One region of the Janthinobacterium goodfellowi genome, then DNA from elsewhere that is predicted to be linked to it. Evidence: predicted binding sites of a transcription regulator. Region 1 holds the regulator's gene; each other region holds the start of a gene.
What was found. Region 1 encodes sigma-54, which starts transcription at its own class of promoters, with help from an activator protein. Its sites were predicted from a motif close to TGGCANGNAANCTGCTTT; they were not measured.

Region 1 (5,973 bases):
GACGTCTCGTCGGCCGCCGACCAGGTGGGCCACTTGAACCTGATCCATCCGGGCCGCATCCAGGTCTTTGGCCACCAGGAAATCAATTACTACCAGCGCCTGAAGGTCAACACGCGCACCCACGTGATCGGCGAACTGATCGCCGGCGGTCCGCCCGCGCTGATCATCGCGCAGGGGCTGGAAACGCCGCCCGACATTCTCGCCATCTGCGACGAGCAAAACATTCCCCTGTTCTCCACCCCGCTGCCGGCCGCGCAAGTGATCGATTTCCTGCGCGTTTACCTGTCGAAAAAACTGGCGCAGCGCATCATCATGCATGGCGTGTTCATGGACGTGCTGGGCGTGGGCGTGCTGATCACGGGCGACTCGGGCCTGGGTAAAAGCGAGCTGGGGCTGGAGCTGATCTCGCGCAGCCACGGCCTGGTGGCCGACGACGCCGTCGAATTCTCGCGTATTGCGCCCAACATGATCGAAGGGCGCTGCCCGCCCCTGCTGCAAAACCTGCTGGAAGTGCGGGGCCTGGGTTTACTCGACATCAAGGCCATCTTTGGCGAAACGGCCGTGCGCCGCAAGATGCGCTTGAAATTGATCGTCCACCTGGTGCGCCGCAACGCGCTGGAAGAAGAAGTCGAACGCCTGCCCTTCCTGTTCCCCACGGAAGACGTGCTGGGCTTGCCCGTGCGCAAGGTCGTCATCCCCGTCGCCGCCGGCCGCAACATCGCCGTGCTGCTGGAAGCGGCCGTGCGCAACACGATCCTGCAGCTGCGCGGCATCGATACCTTGCAGGAGTTCATGGAGCGGCAACGCCTCGCCATGAGTGGCGATTAACGTAGGTCGGATTAGCGGGGCGAGGCCCTGCGTAATCCGACGACAATGTTGGCGCATGCAGCAAAGAAATACCACAGTCCAAATTGCAATAATTTGTAAAGATAATTGCCTCGGGAGCGCAGTGCCGGCCTTTATTGTATGATCGGGCTATGCATATCGTCCTTATCACCGGAATATCCGGCTCCGGTAAATCCGTCGCGCTCAATGTGCTGGAAGATACCGGCTACTATTGTGTCGACAACCTGCCACCGGCCTTGCTGCCGAGCCTGGTGCAAACCTTGCTTGACGAGGGCACGCCGCAGCTGGCCGTGGCCGTCGATGCACGCAGCGCCGAGTCGCTCGTCAGCTTGCCGCACAATGTCGCCCTGCTGCGCGACCAGGGACATGACGTCAAGGTCATGTTCCTGACAGCTACCACGCATTCGCTGGTGGCGCGCTTCTCGGAAACGCGCCGCAGCCATCCCCTGTCGCACGAATTGCGCCCGAACCAGAATCCGGCCAGCCGCCGCACCCTGATCGAGTGCATCTCGGAAGAACGCGAACGCCTGTCGGCCATCGAGCAGCTGGGCCATGTGATCGATACCTCGGAACTGAGCGCCAACAAACTGCGCGCCTGGATCAAGGATATCGTCGCCTCCGAACGTGCGCCGCTGACCCTGTTCTTCGAATCGTTCGCCTTCAAGCTGGGCGTGCCGCTCGATGCCGATTTCGTCTTCGACGTGCGGGCCTTGCCCAATCCCTATTACGACCTGGCGCTGCGCCCGCTCGACGGCCGCGACGCGCCCGTGATCGCCTTCCTCGACGCGCAGCCGAGCGCGCTGGAACTGCTGGCCGACATCCGCGCCTTCATCGAGAAATGGCTGCCGTCGTTCAAGTCCGACAACCGCAGCTACCTGACGGTGGCCCTGGGCTGCACGGGCGGCCAGCACCGCTCCGTGTACATGGCGGAGCGGCTGGCGCAATACTTCGGCCCCAACGAGCGGGTCGTGCTGCGCCACCGCGAGCGTTCTTAATCAGTCGAGGTGGCGCAGCGGATGGGCTTGCGCGGGCCACACGGGGGCGAAGAAGCGCGCCACCATGGCCGCGTCGACCTCGTCCAGGCTGGCAGGATTCCAGCGCGGCGCATTGTCCTTGTCGATCACCAGCGCGCGCACGCCTTCGAGCACTTCGCCATGTTCGAAATTGTGGCGCGCCACCGTGCGCTCCATGCGCAGGCAATCGGCCACGCCCAGATGGGCGCCCCGCTGCAGCAACGCCAGGGTCACGCACATCATCAAGGGCGAACGCAGGCGCATGGCCGCCAGGGCCTTCGCGGCGAACGCGCTGTCGTCCTGCGCCAGCGAGGCCATGATGGCCGCCACCGAACCTGCGCTGAAGTGGCGGTCCAGCGCCGCGCGCGCCGTGGCCAGGGGGGAAGCGCCCGCCTCGGCCTGGAACGGCGCCGCCAGCGCCTTGATGGCGACCGGCAAGGCCTCGCCCGGCGTGGACTCGAACAGGGCCTGCAGCGCCCCCATCTGCGCCTCGGGCAGATACACATCGGCCAGGCCCGTGTACAGGGCGTCGGCCGCATTGATCGTCAAGCCCGTCAAGCCCAGGTACAGGCCCAGCTGGCCGGCCAGGCGGGACAAAAAGTAACTGCCGCCCACGTCGGGGAACAGGCCGATATTGACTTCCGGCATGGCCATGCGCGTGCGGCCCGTGACGATGCGCAGGCGGTTGCCGGGCCCCGCTTGCGCCACGCCCATGCCGCCGCCCATCACCACGCCATCCATGACGGCGATATACGGTTTCGGATAAAAATGGATCAAATGATTTAAAGCGTATTCTTCCGTAAAGAAATCTTCCAGCAGGGCGCTGCCGCCCTGGGGCGTGGCCAGGCCCGCATCGTAAAAGAAACGGATGTCGCCGCCCGCGCACAGGGCTTTTTCGCTGCTGGAGCGGATCACGACGGCATCCACCTGAGGGTCGTCGCGCCAGGCCAGCAAGGCCGCGCTCAGGGCCCGCACCATCTCCAGGGACAGGGAATTCAATGCTTTCGGACGGTCGAGCACGATGTGGCCCGTGCGGTGGCGGATGGAGGTCTGGACGAAGTCGCTCATGGCAGGCAGGAAAGAAGTGAAAGTGCCAACATTTTAGCGCCTGCGCGGGGAACATTGCGTTCGACAGCTACGGGCGCAAAAAAGGGCGCAATGTGCGCCCTTAGTTGATCACAACCGGTTGAAAGTCGCAGGCCGTAGAACACGTGGAAAAACCGTAGCGAGCGGATGTGAGTTGTGGCTGAGAAGCGGAGCTGTGCATATGCACAGTGAGCATCGGAGGCCGCAAATCGCGACGCGCAGTAGGTTTTTGGGTGTTCTTAGGCGGCGGCGAATTCTTCTTCCGAGTTGTCTGGCAGATGTTTGATCGCCTCTTTACCGTGCCCTTGCACTTTGGTTTTGTATTTCATCACTTGCCTATCGAGCTTGTCGATCAGGGCATCGATCGCGGCATACAGGTCTTGCGCCAGGCTTTCCACATAGACGGTTTTGCCACTCAGACGCAGGTTGACTTCGGCCTTTTGACGTTTTTCTTTCTCTTTGAGGTTATCCACGGTCAGAATCACGGCGATATCGATGACTTGATCGAAATGACGTTTCACGCGCTCCAGCTTCGTTTGTACGTATTCACGGATGGCTGGTGTCACTTCGAGATGATGTCCGCTGATGGTGAGATTCATACACACTCCTAAAGATGATCGGGTTCGTGCGGTCCATCCTATCCGGCCCGCAGAGGAACCGAAAAAAACTTACAAACACTTACGCAGGCTCACTGGCGGAATTTTCAACGCTTCCCGGTATTTGGCAACAGTACGTCGCGCAATCACCATGCCTTGTTCCCCCAGCATGTCCGCAATCTTACTGTCGGATAAAGGATTTTTAGGGTCTTCTGCTCCTGTCAGTTGCACGATCAATGCCCGTATCGCCGTCGATGACGCTTCGCCCCCCGCTTCGGTGGCGACGTGGCTACCAAAGAAATATTTCAACTCGAACATGCCGTGCGGGGTCAGCATGTACTTTTGAGTTGTTACCCGCGAGATAGTACTCTCGTGTAAACCCAGTGTATCAGCTATTTCACGGAGCACAAGGGGGCGCATGGCAACGGCTCCATGCGAGAAAAAGTTCTTTTGTCTTTCTACTATCGCCTGCGCCACGCGCAGGATCGTGTCGAAGCGCTGGCGCATATTCTTGATCAGCCACTTGGCTTCCTGCAACTGTGCGCCCATGGCGCCCTCGCCCTTGCCCTGCTTGAGCAAGTTGGCGTACATGGCGTTGACGCGCAGGCGCGGCATGACGTCGTTGTTCAGGGTGACTTGCCAGCCATTGCGCGCGCGCTTGACGACGACGTCGGGCACCACGTAATCGGACACGTCCGAGGCGAACACGGCGCCCGGGTGCGGATTGCACTGGCGAATCACCGTCTGCGCCTCGCGCAAGTCTTCATCGTCGCAATCGAGGGCTTTTTTCAGCTTGTTGAAATCGCGCTGGGCAAACCAGGCCAGGTGCTTTTCCACGATGACGAGGGCCATGCGCCGCGTCACCATGGCGACGTGCGGCAAGCGCTTGATCTGCAGCGCCAGGCATTCGGACGCGTTGCGCGCACCCACGCCGGGCGGATCGAAACTTTGCAGCAGCGACAAGGCCGTGCGCATCTCGTCGGCGTCGATTTCCAGCTCTTCCGGCAGGCGCGCCAGGATGTCGTCGAGCGACTCTTCCAGGTAGCCATTGTCGTCGAGCGCGTCGATGATCAGCTCGACCAGCGCGCGGTCGCGCAACTCGAGCACCGTCACGCGCATCTGCTCCATCAGGTGTTCGCGCAGGGTGCAGTGATGGGCCTCCAATTGCGGACGGGAATCTTCGTCGTCGGGCGCCTTGCCCCGGCTCGCCTCGCTCCAGTCGCTGTCGCCGCCATCCGCGGCGGCCGGGCCTTCGCCCGCCTCGCCGTCAAACGTTTCCGCTTCGGCCGGCGCCGCGGGCGCCTCCTGGCCTGGCGGCTGGGGCGGCGCTTCGGCCGGCGCGGCCGTGGAACTCAGGGCGCCGTCGGACAGCAGGCGCAGCGAACGGTCGAGCGGGTCGTCGAGGCGCTCGAGCAGAGGGTTGTCCGTCAGCAACTGCTCGAGTTCCTGGTGCAGTTCCAGGGTCGACAATTGCAACAGGCGTATCGATTGCTGCAACTGCGGCGTCAGTGCCAGATGCTGCGAAGTGCGCAGCTGCAATGATTGTTTCATTGGCTCACATGCGGAAGTGTTCGCCCAGATAGACCCGGCGTACCGACTCGTTCGCGATGATGTCGTCGGGGCGTCCCGACGCCAGCACCGAGCCCTGGTTGATGATGTAGGCACGGTCGCAAATACCCAGCGTCTCGCGCACATTATGATCGGTGATCAGCACGCCGATATTGCGCTCCTTCAAGAAACGCACGATGCGCTGGATCTCGATCACGGCGATCGGATCGACGCCGGCGAACGGCTCGTCGAGCAGCACGAAACGGGGATCGGTGGCCAGCGCGCGGGCGATTTCCACGCGGCGGCGCTCGCCGCCAGACAGGGACAGGGCCTGGTTCTCGCGCAGCTTTTCGATCTGCAGGTCGGCCAGCAGTTTGTCCAGGCGTTCCTCGATCTCGGCCTTCTTCAGCGGGCGGCCTTCGACGGTCTGGATTTCCAGCACGGCGCGGATATTGTCTTCCACCGTCAGCTTGCGGAACACGGACGCTTCCTGCGGCAGATAGGACAGGCCCATCTGCGCGCGGCGGTGGATGGGCAGGCTGGAAATATCCACGCCGCTGATGTCGATGCTGCCGCCGTCCGACGGCACCAGGCCGACGATCATGTAGAACGAGGTGGTCTTGCCGGCGCCGTTCGGGCCCAGCAGTCCCACCACTTCGCCGCATTCGACTTGCAGCGAGACATCATGCACGACTTGCCGCTTGCCATAGGTTTTCTGCAGCCCGCGAACGATCAGGGTGCTGCCGCAACGAGTATTGTCCATTATTTCGTTCCTGGCGCAGGCGTGGCCGGCGCTTTCTCCGCCGCGGGCGCCTTGGTCTTCGGCTGGATCACCATGCGCACGCTGCCGCCGTCGGGGGTGCTGGTGCCGCTGTTGGAATTTT
Region 2 (5,973 bases), on a different contig from region 1:
GCTGGGATTACCGGCGCAATCCCGTCACCTGCCGCGCGTCCGACGTCTTGCAGCATGGCACGGGATATTGTTATGCGAAGAGCCATCTGCTGGCCGCGCTGCTGCGCGCCAATGGCATCCCCGCTGGCCTGTGCTACCAGCGCCTGGCCGTGGGGGAAGCGGGCCCGCCGTTTTGCCTGCATGGCTTGAACGCCGTGTATCTGCAGGATTTTGGCTGGTACCGCATCGATGCGCGCGGCAACAAGCCCGGTGTCGCCGCCGCCTTCACGCCGCCGCAGGAACAGCTGGCCTTTCCCGTTCTGGCGCCGGAAGAGCGCGATTTGCCGGAAATCTGGCCGGCACCGCTGCCCCAGGTGATCGCCTCGCTGACCGGCCATGCGACCGTGCAGGATGTGGCGGCGCACTTGCCCGATATCGAACTGCTGCCGCAGCACAAATAACTCGAAGAAAGAAATCATGAAAAAAGTGTATCTTGGTCTGTTCGGCCTGTTGCTGCTGGCCGGTTGCGGCGGCAAGGGCGAGAGCGGCGGGCAATCGAGCGCCGCGCGTCTCGATGGCAAGGAAAAAGGCAGCGAGTTTCTTGCCTATGAACATAATGTCAGCGTCGATACGAGCGAGGCGCAAGTGCGGCCCCTGTATGAAAAAGTGGTCGCCGCCTGCAAGGCCGATACGGAAAACGGCTGTCTGCTGCTCGATTCCAGCATCGACGGCGGCCGTTACGTGCACGCACGCATCAGCATGCGCGCCAAGCCGGCCGGCATCAAAAAGCTCGTCGCGCTGGTCGCGGCCGAAGGCGACGTCACCAGCCAGGGCACCAAGGTGGAAGACCTGGGCCGTCCTGTGCTCGACAGCAAGAAGCGCCTGGAGATGCTGAAACAGTACCAGGCGCAATTGCAGGACCTGGAAAAGCGCTCGGGCGCGAATGTCGATGCGCTGATCAAGGTGACCAAGGAGCTGGCCACCGTGCAAGTGGAGCTGGAGCAGGCGACGGCGGCCAATGCGCTGTTGATGCAGCGCATCGACACGGACTTGCTGAACGTGGCCATCAGCGCCGAAGGCAAGCAATCGTTCTGGCGCCCCGTCAAGCGCGCGCTGGGCAATTTCACGGACAACCTGTCGGAAGGCGTGGCCAACGCCATCACGGCCATGGCCTACATCCTGCCGTGGCTGGTGGCGTTCGTGCTGCTGTTCCCGCTGGGCCGCAAGGGCTGGCGCCGCTTGAGAGGTAAATCCGCAAACATCACGCGCTGAAACGACTGAATATCACGCGATTGCATCGTAATAAAAGAGCCTGTCGGCGTTACTGAGATTGAATCTGGGTACGCAGGCAGGCTTTTTTATTTTCAGGGAAGGATGCGGGTAATTCCCTTTTGATACAGAACAGATCTATTGCAAAATAGGCGGGAGATAATCCTGGCGCCTTAAAAGCCTCTTGCCGCTGGCTGTGCCGGCATTTGCTGTCGATAATCATCGACTTCATCTTTACTGACCACCGATATCACGTCGTTGCCTTTTCTCAGACGCTTTTTGATATTGCTGCCTGTAACGGCTTCGTCCACCTCATAGGCAACTTCATTGGTTGTCGTTCCCGCTGGCATGGGCGAAGAAGCACAAGCGCTTAATAGAGAAAGCGAAAATAAACTCAAAAGCATCTTTTTCATGGACGAAATTTAACCTTATTTAAGTACAAAGAGGGGATGGCTTTATTTTTTTTGCATGTCATCGGAAACGCGACATGTTGTGATTCCATCTTAATGCAGTTATCAATAAGGCTCAATTGTTTTTTTGATTAATATTTGCTGCAAAATAATATGTTCAATGGCCGTGCCACGTGAGGCGCATGCCAGCTGCACCATTACCTGCCGTATTGCCGTCCTGTCTGTCGCCGTTCACCAGAAAATGGCGCCGCCGCACCAAAACAGGGGAAGGACTTCGCGCATCCGCGTCGTTGCCCAGCGGCGCTTGCATTTGCCAATGCCTGGCATGCATTCTGCTTTAACAACATCGTATGCCCAGTCCGTCCCCCACGAATACATTACAGGAGTTCCCATGTCACGACGCATCATCCTGAAAGCGGCCGCCGCCGGCGCACTGGCCCTGGCCACGTCCACTTATATGCAGGCAGCCTTGGCCGCCGATACGATCAAGGTGGGCATTTTGCACTCGCTCTCGGGCACCATGGCCATTTCCGAAACGTCGCTGAAAGACGTGGCCTTGATGACGATTGCCGAAATCAATGCCAAGGGCGGCGTGCTGGGCAAGAAGCTGGAAGCCGTCGTCGTCGACCCGGCGTCGAACTGGCCCCTGTTTGCGGAAAAAGCGCGACAGCTGGTGGCGCAGGATAAGGTGGCTGTCGTGTTCGGCTGCTGGACGTCCGTGTCGCGCAAGTCGGTGTTGCCTGTGTTTAAGGAACTCAACAGCCTGCTGTTTTACCCCGTGCAATACGAGGGTGAGGAACTGGAAAAGAATGTGTTTTATACGGGCGCGGCGCCGAACCAGCAGGCGATTCCCGCCGTCGAATACCTGATGAGCACAGATGGCGGCGGCGCCAAGCGCTTCGTGCTGCTGGGCACGGATTATGTGTATCCGCGCACCACCAACAAGATCCTGCGCGCCTTTCTGAAAAGCAAGGGAGTCAAGGACAGCGACATCAGCGAGGTCTACACGCCATTCGGCCATGCCGATTATCAAACCATCGTCGCCAACATCAAGAAATTTTCCACGGGCGGCAAGACGGCTGTCATTTCCACCATCAATGGCGATTCGAACGTGCCGTTCTACAAGGAGCTGGGCAATGCGGGCCTGAAAGCCACGGACGTGCCCGTCGTCGCGTTTTCCGTGGGCGAGGAAGAGCTGCGCGGCATCGATACCAAACCCTTGCTTGGCCATCTGGCGGCATGGAATTATTTCGAATCCGTCAAAAATCCCGTGAACACGGCCTTCATCAAGCAGTGGAAGGCGTACGCCGTGGCGCAAAAGCTGCCGAACGCCGGTTCGGTGGTAACGAACGACCCGATGGAAGCGACCTATGTCGGCATCCACATGTGGGCGCAAGCCGTGGAAAAGGCGAAATCGACGGACACGGACAAGGTGATCGCCGCCATGGCGGGCCAGAGCGTCAAGGCGCCATCGGGCTTCACCCTGACCATGGATGCAACGAACCACCACTTGCACAAGCCCGTGATGATCGGCGAGATCAAGGCCGATGGGCAATTCAATGTCGTGTGGAAAACCAAGGAACCGATACGCGCCCAGCCGTGGAGCCCGTATATCAAGGGTAATGAGGGCAAGCAGAAGCTGTAGGCGCTGATATTTAACCCAGCAGCAACTGCCGGGGTGTCCGACCCCAGTCGTCGCCTTTGGGGGCAGCATACGCCCCCGTGCAGTCATTCTTTGGAACGCACATGCAGCTTCTCCTCAAACTGGTGGTTCTCGCCTGCCTGTTTTTATCCTCGCTGGCGCAGGCCGCCATCCCTCCCGACCTGCTCACACCGCTGTCCGGCGACGACCCCGACGCCAGGGTCGCCGCCGTCGCCCGGATCGCCGCCCTGGCCACGCCCGAGGCCGCCAAGGTGCTGCAGGCGCTGCAGGACGACACTTTATACGCCGCGCCCGACGGCAAGGTGTACATCGTTGACGGCGAGCAGGCGGTTGACCCTGTCATCGGCCAGAACGTGCCGCTGCCGGAAGGCCTCGATGGCGTGATGGTCAACAACCGCTTGCGCGCGGCCGTGGCGGGCGCCTTGTCGGGCTTGCAGCTGCTGGCGCCGGAGCGCAGCGCCCGGCTGGCCGCCGCGCAAGCCTTGCAAAAGGCGGTCGACCCCGCCCAGCTTCCGTTGATCCGCACCGCGCTGGCGCGGGAAAGCGATGGCGAGATCCAGCAGATATTGCAGCTGCTGATCGCCAGCGCCAACCTGCATGCGCCCGATGCCGCCACGCGCAAGGCCGCCGTGCAGGCGCTGGCGGGCAGCAGCGATGCCCGCCTGCTGCCGGTGCTGCAAGCCATGCTGGAGCAAGGCGGCGAGCCGGATGAAGCCGTGCAGCTGGCCGCCATCGACACCATGCGCCAGATCAAGGGCAGAGTGGCGCGCATGGAATTGGCCGGCAATGTGTTTTACGGCATCTCGCTGGGCAGCTTGCTGCTGCTGGCCGCGCTGGGCCTGGCCATCACCTTCGGCCTGATGGGCATCATCAACATGGCGCATGGCGAATTGCTGATGATAGGCGCGTACACGACGTATTTATGCCAGCTGTTCTTCCGCGCCTATCTGCCTGGCCTGCAGGATGCGTATCTGCTGGCCGCCTTGCCGGCCGCCTTTTTTGTTGCCGGCCTGGTGGGCGTGGCGCTCGAACGCACGGTGATCCGCTGGCTGTACGGGCGGCCGCTGGAAACCCTGCTGGCTACCTGGGGCATCAGCCTGATCCTCATGCAGCTGGTCCGCACGATATTCGGCGCGCAAAACGTGGAAGTGGCCAATCCGGCCTGGATGTCGGGCGGCGTGACGGTACTGGGCGGCCTCGTGCTGCCGTACAACCGGCTGGCCATCATCGCCTTCGCCGTCATCGTCGTGGTGGCCGTGTGGCTGATCCTCAACAAGACACGCCTGGGCCTGTTCGTGCGGGCCGTCACGCAAAACCGCCGCATGGCCGATTGCGTGGGCGTGGCCACGGGCAAGGTCGACATGCTGACCTTCGGACTCGGTTCCGGCATCGCGGGCCTGGGCGGCGTGGCCTTGTCGCAGCTGGGCAATGTGGGGCCGGACCTGGGCCAAAGCTACATCGTCGATTCCTTCATGGTGGTGGTGCTGGGCGGCGTGGGCCAGCTGGCCGGCACCGTGATCGCCGCGCTGGGCCTGGGCGAAGTCAACAAATTCCTCGAACCGGTGGCGGGCGCCGTGCTGGCGAAGATCGCTATCCTGGTATTCATCATCATTTTCATCCAGCGCCGGCCGCAGGGCCTGTTTGCCATGAAGGGACGCAGCGTCGAATGACTACCTCCTACCCGATCAAACAGGGCCTGTTCACGCGGCCCGTCTGGCTGGCGATTGCCGCCTGCAGCGTGCTGGCGGCGCTGTTGCCGATTTTTAATCTGGCGTTTGCCGAAGGCCATGCCTTTCATGTGTCCGCCTACACGGTGGCGCTGGTGGGCAAGTTCATGTGCTACGCGCTGGCTGCGCTGGCGCTGGACCTCGTCTGGGGCTACACGGGTATCTTGTCGCTGGGCCACGGCGTGTTCTTTGCCTTGGGCGCGTATGCGCACGGCATGTATCTGATGCGCGCCATCGGCGACCAGGGCCAGTACCGCAGCAGCTTGCCCGACTTCATGGTTTTTCTCGACTGGAAGACCTACCCGTGGTACTGGGCCTTCACGGAACACTTCTGGTATTGCATGGCCCTCGTCGTGCTGGTGCCGGGCGTGCTGGCCTTCGTCTTCGGTTATTTCGCCTTTCGTTCGCGCATCAAGGGCGTGTATTTTTCCATCATCACGCAAGCGATGACGTATGCCTTCATGCTCTTGTTCTTCCGCAATGACACCGGCTTTGGCGGCAACAACGGTTTCACGGATTTCAAGACGATATTGGGCCATGACATCACGGCACCCGCCACCCGGGCCGTGCTGTTCCTGCTGACCCTGGCCTTCCTGTTGGTGGCCTTGATCGGCGCGCGCGCCATCGTCCGCTCGAAACTGGGCCGGGTGTTGCAGGGCGTGCGCGACAGCGAAGCGCGGCTGATGTTCCTTGGCTACAACCCGCTGTGGTTCAAGCTGTTCGTCTGGACCTTGTCGGCCGTGCTGTGCGCCATCGCCGGCGCCCTGTACGTGCCGCAGGTGGGCATCATCAACCCGTCCGAAATGTCGCCGGCCAATTCCATCGAGATGGTCGTGTGGGTGGCGGTGGGCGGGCGCGGTACCTTGCTCGGTCCGATTGTGGGCGCCTTCACCGTGAACGGCTTGAAAAGCTGGTTCACGGCCGC
Region 3 (5,973 bases), on a different contig from region 1:
GCGCGCGCGCATGGGCGCCCGTTTCGCCATCTTCCAAGGTCTCCGGGGTATGCGCATCGTGTTCGATGTCGTTTTCCGGATGCAGTTTGCTTTCCGCGACTTCTTTTTCCAGCAGGGCCAGGGCATCGCCCGCTTCCGCTGGCGTGATGACGCCGCGCGTGGGGTTCTTGTGCAGGATGTCGAGGATGCGCTGGGCATGTTCCTGGTACATCAGTACTTCTGGGGAGGATTTGGATTTGAATGAGATCAACATAAGCGCTTTCTGAAACTTGTTGTTAGTGTCGAAACAATATCACGACTTGAAATCTCGCACAGGCCGTCCGATTGCCCGGATTGCACATTTGCAAGCCGGATAGGGCCATCTGTTGGACAACGCACGCATTTACAAGAGCTTGCTCACCGTAAAAACACCCGTTTAAGCGATCGTTAAGTCTCAATCCAGTTTCACCGAGTCCATGAAGGTATCGATGGTGTCACGCGACAGCTTGCTTTCTTCACCGAGGATGATGATTTGGAAAATCCGTTTATCCTGCGCCACGAAACGGCCGACCAGCAAGACAGGCTTGCCTTGCTGCGTGCCCCTGGCCTCGATGCTGAGCGAACTGCGCTGGTGCGTTCCGGCCGCCGTGCTGCTGGCCGCCGATGCCGATTTTTCGCCGCGCACGCTGCCGTTGATATTTTTTAACAAGGCTGCCTGCATGGCGGGCAGGGCCGCTTGTGCCTGTTCTACACTGTCGAGCACGGCGCTGCCGATGGCGAAGGTATTGCCATCGACCTCGCTCGCCGTCATGGTCAGGCTGACTTTCTTGCCATCGAGATCGATCTCGCGTGTCAGCACGGCTGGCTTGCCTGGAAACAGGGCCGTGAACTGGGCGTCGGGGCTGCGATAGTCGCGCCAGTCGAATTTCGGACTGCAGGCGGACAAGACGCTGGCGGCCGCGAGCGTAGCCAGAAAGAGGGCAAGTGATGGTTTTTTCATCAGCAGATGGTAGCAGCGCCGCCAATCGCGCGCAATCGCGCACGTGCGGTGCTCACCGGCCGCCCTATATTTCCCGCAGCACGCGCCGGTACTGGATCGCTTCGGCGACGTGCGCTTGCGTGATGCCGGGGCTGCCCGCCAGGTCCGCGATGCTGCGCGCCACGCGCAGTACCCGATGATAGGTGCGCGCGGACCAGTGCAGGCGCGCCATGGCGCCATGCAGCAGCTGTTCGCCATGGGCTTCCAGGCGGCAATGCTGTTCGATTTCCGTACTGTTCAGGCGCTGGTTCGCTTTTCCCTGGCGTGCCAGCTGCAAGGCAAAGGCTGCTGCGACCCTCCTGGCGATGGCTTGCGTGCTTTCGCCGGCGCCGGCGTGCCGGCCCAGCGCCGCCGGCGGCATGGCGGCCACTTCGATCTGCAGGTCGATACGGTCGAGCAGCGGGCCGGACAGGCGACTGTGATAACGGAGCACGGCGTCCGGCGTGCAGCGGCACCGGCCGGAAGCGTGGCCCAGATAGCCGCACGGGCAGGGATTCATGGCGGCGATCAGCTGGAAGCGGGCCGGAAACTCGGCCTGGCGGGCCGCGCGCGAAATGCTGATGACGCCCGATTCCATGGGTTGGCGCAGCACATCGAGCACCCGGCGCTGGAATTCGGCGATTTCATCGAGAAACAGCACGCCGCAGTGGGCCAGCGAGATTTCTCCCGGGCGCGGCACGTTGCCGCCGCCCACCAGGGCCACACCGGACGCCGTCTGGTGCGGGGCACGGTAGGGGCGGCGTTTCCAGTGTTCCACCTTGAAGTGGCCGCCCAGCGAATGCACGGCGGCCGATTCCAGCGCTTCCTCGTCGCTCATGGGCGGCAGCACGCCGGGGAAGCGGCTGGCCAGCATGGTCTTGCCCGCACCCGGCGGCCCCACCATCAGGACGTTATGGCCGCCCGCGGCTGCCACTTCCAGCGCCCGCCGCGCCTGCTGCTGCCCTTGCACGTCGGCAAAGTCGGGATAGGCCAGAGCGTGCGCTGCCAGCCTGGGCTGGTGGCGCTGCAGGGCCGTGTGGCTGGCGTGCGCGGCAAAATGTGCGCAGACTTCGAGCAGGCTGTGGGCGGGATAGATGCAGGCATCGCGGACCAGCGCCGCCTCGTCCGCGTTCGCCTGCGGCAGGATGAAGGCGCGTGGCGCGCCCGCCCCGCTGCGCTGCATGGCGAAGGTCATGGCCAGCGCGCCGCGGATGGGGCGCAGCTGGCCCGACAGCGACAGTTCGCCGGCGAATTCATAGTGGTGTAATTGGTCGCCTGGCAACTGGCCGGAGGCGGCCAGGATGCCCAGGGCAATGGGCAGGTCGAAGCGGCCCGATTCCTTGGGCAGGTCCGCCGGCGCCAGGTTGGCCGTGATGCGCCGCGCCGGCATCTCGAAGCCGCAGTTTTGCAGCGCGGCACGGACGCGGTCGCGCGATTCCTTCACTTCCGTATCCGGCAGGCCGACTATGGTAAAGGAGGGCAAGCCATTGGCAAGGTGGACTTCGACACTTACCTCGGGCGCTTCCATGCCGGCCAGGGCGCGGCTTTTCAGGACGGCCAAGCTCATCAGACTCCCCCTGTGGCGCGGGCGCGCGCAGGATCAGTCTAGCGTTTGAAGCGCCGTCAGGTTTGAGGTATGCCAGCAAGGCCGTCAATAACAGGGCCTGGCTGGCGGGACCTTACAACCTTACACCTTGGCCTTGGGCTCGTTCAGGCGCGTTTCCAGTTCGATCAGGCGCAATTCCAGTGCATCCAGTTTGGCGCGGGTCTTGGCCAGCACTTGCGCCTGGATATCGAATTCCTCGCGCGTGACGAGGTCGAGGCGGGCAAAGCCTTGCGTCATCATCGACTTCACGTTTTTCTCGATATCCTTGGCCGGCGAGTTTTCGATGGCTTGGTGGATCTTGCCTTGCAAGTCGTTAAAGAAGGTATTCATGTCCATGGTCAGTCCTTTTATGGTGCGGCCTGTGCATCGCACCATTGCGGTGCACAGCGGCGTTAATCTGGTGCGAAACTGGGCAACTCATTGTGCTTCAGCAGTCCGTATCCGCATTCCTGGCCGTGTGCAGGGTATGTATGGACGGAAATGCACCTGTCAAGGTGGCAAGAGAGCTGGCACGTATTCTGCTAAAGAAGGTATGAACGCTTTGTGATCTCCAGCCAAGATTTTAAACCTCAACCGCTTTAAAAGTTCAATAAAAGGGAATCGCCATGAAGAATCTGTCCAAGAACATGACTTTAGCTGCCGCGTTGACACTGGCCATGACCGCTTTGTGCGGCAGCGCCATGGCCCAGGAGGCAGTGGCGGCGCCTGCTGCAGCCGAAGCCGTACCTGATAACGTGGTGAGCTACAACGTGGCGCTGACCAGCGATTACCGCTACCGTGGCGTGTCGCAAAGCCGTCTCGACCCTGCCATCAGCGGCGGCGCCGACTACACCCACAATCCGACGGGCCTGTATGTGGGAACCTGGTTGTCGAGCATCAAATGGATCAAGGACGGCGGCGGCGATACGAACCTGGAATGGGATATTTATGCCGGCAAGCGGGGCGAGATCAGCAAGGATTTCACCTATGACGTGGGCGGCCTGTATTACTTCTACCCATCGAATGGCTTGAGCACGAATGCGAACACCTTCGAGCTGTACGGCCAGCTCGGCTATGGCCCGGCCTACATCAAATATTCGCACTCGACGACCAATCTGTTTGGCGTGCCTGACAGCAAGAACAGCGGCTACCTCGATGTGGGCGCGAATATCGATATGTACGAAGGCTATCTGCTGAACCTGCATGTGGGCCGCCAGAAGGTCGAACATAACGATGCCCTCAGCTATACCGATTACAAGCTCGGTGTCACCAAGGATTTCGGCATGGCAACTGTTGCGCTGGCCTACGTCAAAGCCAATATCACGTCGCTGGCACCGAATGGCAAGAATCTGGCGAAATCCGGTCTCGTGCTGACCGTATCCAAAACCTTTTAAGCGAGACTGTCATGAAAATGATTACTGCAATCATTAAACCGTTCAAACTGGACGAAGTGCGCGAAGCCTTGTCGGCTATCAATGTGCAAGGCATTACCGTCACCGAAGTCAAAGGTTTCGGCCGTCAGAAAGGCCACACGGAACTCTACCGTGGCGCCGAGTATGTCGTTGATTTCTTGCCAAAAACCAAAATTGAAGCGGCCGTCGATGACGCGATTGTCGACCAGGCCATCGAAGCGATCGAAGGTGCCGCGCGTACCGGTAAAATCGGCGATGGCAAGATTTTCGTCTACAACCTGGAACAAGTCATCCGCATCCGTACCGGTGAAACCGGCAACGAAGCGCTCTAAGGGGAATATTGATGCGTAAAAATATAACAAAATTGCTCGCTGGGTTTGCCTGTCTGTGTGCGTTTGGCGTTGCCACGCCGAGCTTTGCCGATGCTCCCGCCAAGACGGAGGCGGCCACGACTGCCGCCGTCGCCACCCCCGCCGTCACGCCTGTGCCTGACGCAGCGGCTGCTCCTGCCGCCGCTCCGGCCCCGGCCGCTGCCGCGCCAGCCGCCGCGCCCGTCGCCAACAAGGGCGATACCAGCTTCATGATGATTTCCACCTTGCTGGTGATCTTGATGACCATCCCCGGCCTGGCCCTGTTCTACGGCGGCCTGGTGCGCTCGAAGAACATGCTGTCGGTGCTGATGCAAGTGTTCATGGTGTTCGCGCTGGTCATCGTGCTGTGGTGTATCTACGGCTACTCGATCGCCTTCACGGAAAAAACCGCCTTCTTCGGTGGCTTCGACCGCCTGTTCCTGAACGGTATCTGGGACCCGGCCAAGGGCACGTTTGCCGCCGCCGCCACCTTCAGCAAGGGCGTCGTCATTCCCGAGTTCGTCTTCGTGGCTTTCCAGGGCACGTTTGCCGCCATCACCTGCGCACTGATCGTCGGCGCCTTTGCCGAGCGCGCCAAGTTTGCCGCCGTGCTGGCCTTCGTCGTGCTGTGGTTCACGTTTGCCTACCTGCCAGCGGCCCACATGGTGTGGTTCTGGACCGGTCCTGACCTGATCACCAATGCCGCCACCTCGGCCAGCGAAGCCCTGAAAGCGGGCTGGATCTGGCAAAAAGGAGCGCTGGACTTCGCCGGCGGCACCGTGGTGCACATCAATGCCGCCGTCGCCGGCCTGGTGGGCGCGATCATGATCGGCAAGCGCGTCGGCTACGGCCGTGAATCGATGGCGCCGCACTCGCTGACGATGACCATGATCGGCGCCTCGCTGCTGTGGGTGGGCTGGTTCGGTTTCAATGCCGGTTCCTCGCTGGAAGCGGGCGACGTGGCGGCATTGGCTTTCGTCAACACCTTGCTGGCCACTGCCGCCGCCACCCTGTCGTGGGTATTTGGCGAATGGATCAGCAAAGGCAAGCCATCCATGCTCGGTGGCGCATCGGGCGCCGTGGCCGGCCTGGTGGCGATCACCCCGGCGGCCGGCTTTGTCGGCCCGATGGGCGGCCTGGTCATCGGCCTGCTGGCCGGCGTCATCTGCCTGTGGGGCGTGAATGGCTTGAAACGCCTGATCGGCGCCGACGATTCGCTCGACGTGTTCGGCGTGCATGGCGTAGGCGGCATCCTCGGTGCCTTGCTGACGGGCGTGTTTGCTGCACCACAATTGGGCGGCCAGGGCATCTTCGACTATGTCACCAACAAGATGTCGGCCGATCCGTACTCGATCGGCCACCAGGTGTGGGTGCAGGCGCAAGCGGTCGGCACCACCATCCTGTGGTCGGCCCTGGTCTCCCTCGTCGCCTATAAACTGGTCGACATCGTCATCGGCTTGCGCGTACCGGAAGAAGAAGAGCGCGAAGGTCTCGATATCACGAGCCATGGCGAGCAAGCGTATCATGGCTAAATAGCAATGATCTGGCATGCCAGCGCCCCGGCGCGGCATGTCCGGCCGGAAAAGGCGCCTCATTGAGGTGCCTTTTTTTCGTTGTGGGAATGGAAAA

Region 2: the regulator sigma-54 is predicted to act here: its motif matches at 1,980-1,997, upstream of urtA (urea ABC transporter substrate-binding protein).
Region 3: the regulator sigma-54 is predicted to act here: its motif matches at 3,111-3,128, upstream of ACQ4WQ_RS24930 (TorF family putative porin).

The regions. Positions count from the first base shown of each region.
Region 1 is NZ_JBNYXN010000003.1:192,438-198,410, forward strand. It holds gene hprK (HPr(Ser) kinase/phosphatase) at 1-828, shown strand, start outside; gene rapZ (RNase adapter RapZ) at 978-1,841, shown strand; gene ACQ4WQ_RS13270 (enoyl-CoA hydratase/isomerase family protein) at 1,842-2,927, opposite strand; gene hpf (ribosome hibernation-promoting factor, HPF/YfiA family) at 3,185-3,544, opposite strand; gene ACQ4WQ_RS13280 (RNA polymerase factor sigma-54) at 3,614-5,092, opposite strand; gene lptB (LPS export ABC transporter ATP-binding protein) at 5,097-5,852, opposite strand; gene lptA (lipopolysaccharide transport periplasmic protein LptA) at 5,852-5,973, opposite strand, start outside.
Region 2 is NZ_JBNYXN010000001.1:1,121,702-1,127,674, forward strand. It holds gene ACQ4WQ_RS05140 (transglutaminase-like domain-containing protein) at 1-440, shown strand, start outside; gene ACQ4WQ_RS05145 (DUF4349 domain-containing protein) at 457-1,251, shown strand; gene ACQ4WQ_RS05150 (hypothetical protein) at 1,422-1,661, opposite strand; gene urtA (urea ABC transporter substrate-binding protein) at 2,050-3,303, shown strand; gene urtB (urea ABC transporter permease subunit UrtB) at 3,405-4,991, shown strand; gene urtC (urea ABC transporter permease subunit UrtC) at 4,988-5,973, shown strand, end outside.
Region 3 is NZ_JBNYXN010000008.1:263-6,235, forward strand. It holds gene ACQ4WQ_RS24910 (DUF1840 domain-containing protein) at 1-253, opposite strand, end outside; gene ACQ4WQ_RS24915 (hypothetical protein) at 434-979, opposite strand; gene ACQ4WQ_RS24920 (YifB family Mg chelatase-like AAA ATPase) at 1,044-2,564, opposite strand; gene ACQ4WQ_RS24925 (accessory factor UbiK family protein) at 2,685-2,939, opposite strand; gene ACQ4WQ_RS24930 (TorF family putative porin) at 3,209-3,976, shown strand; gene ACQ4WQ_RS24935 (P-II family nitrogen regulator) at 3,988-4,326, shown strand; gene ACQ4WQ_RS24940 (ammonium transporter) at 4,338-5,876, shown strand.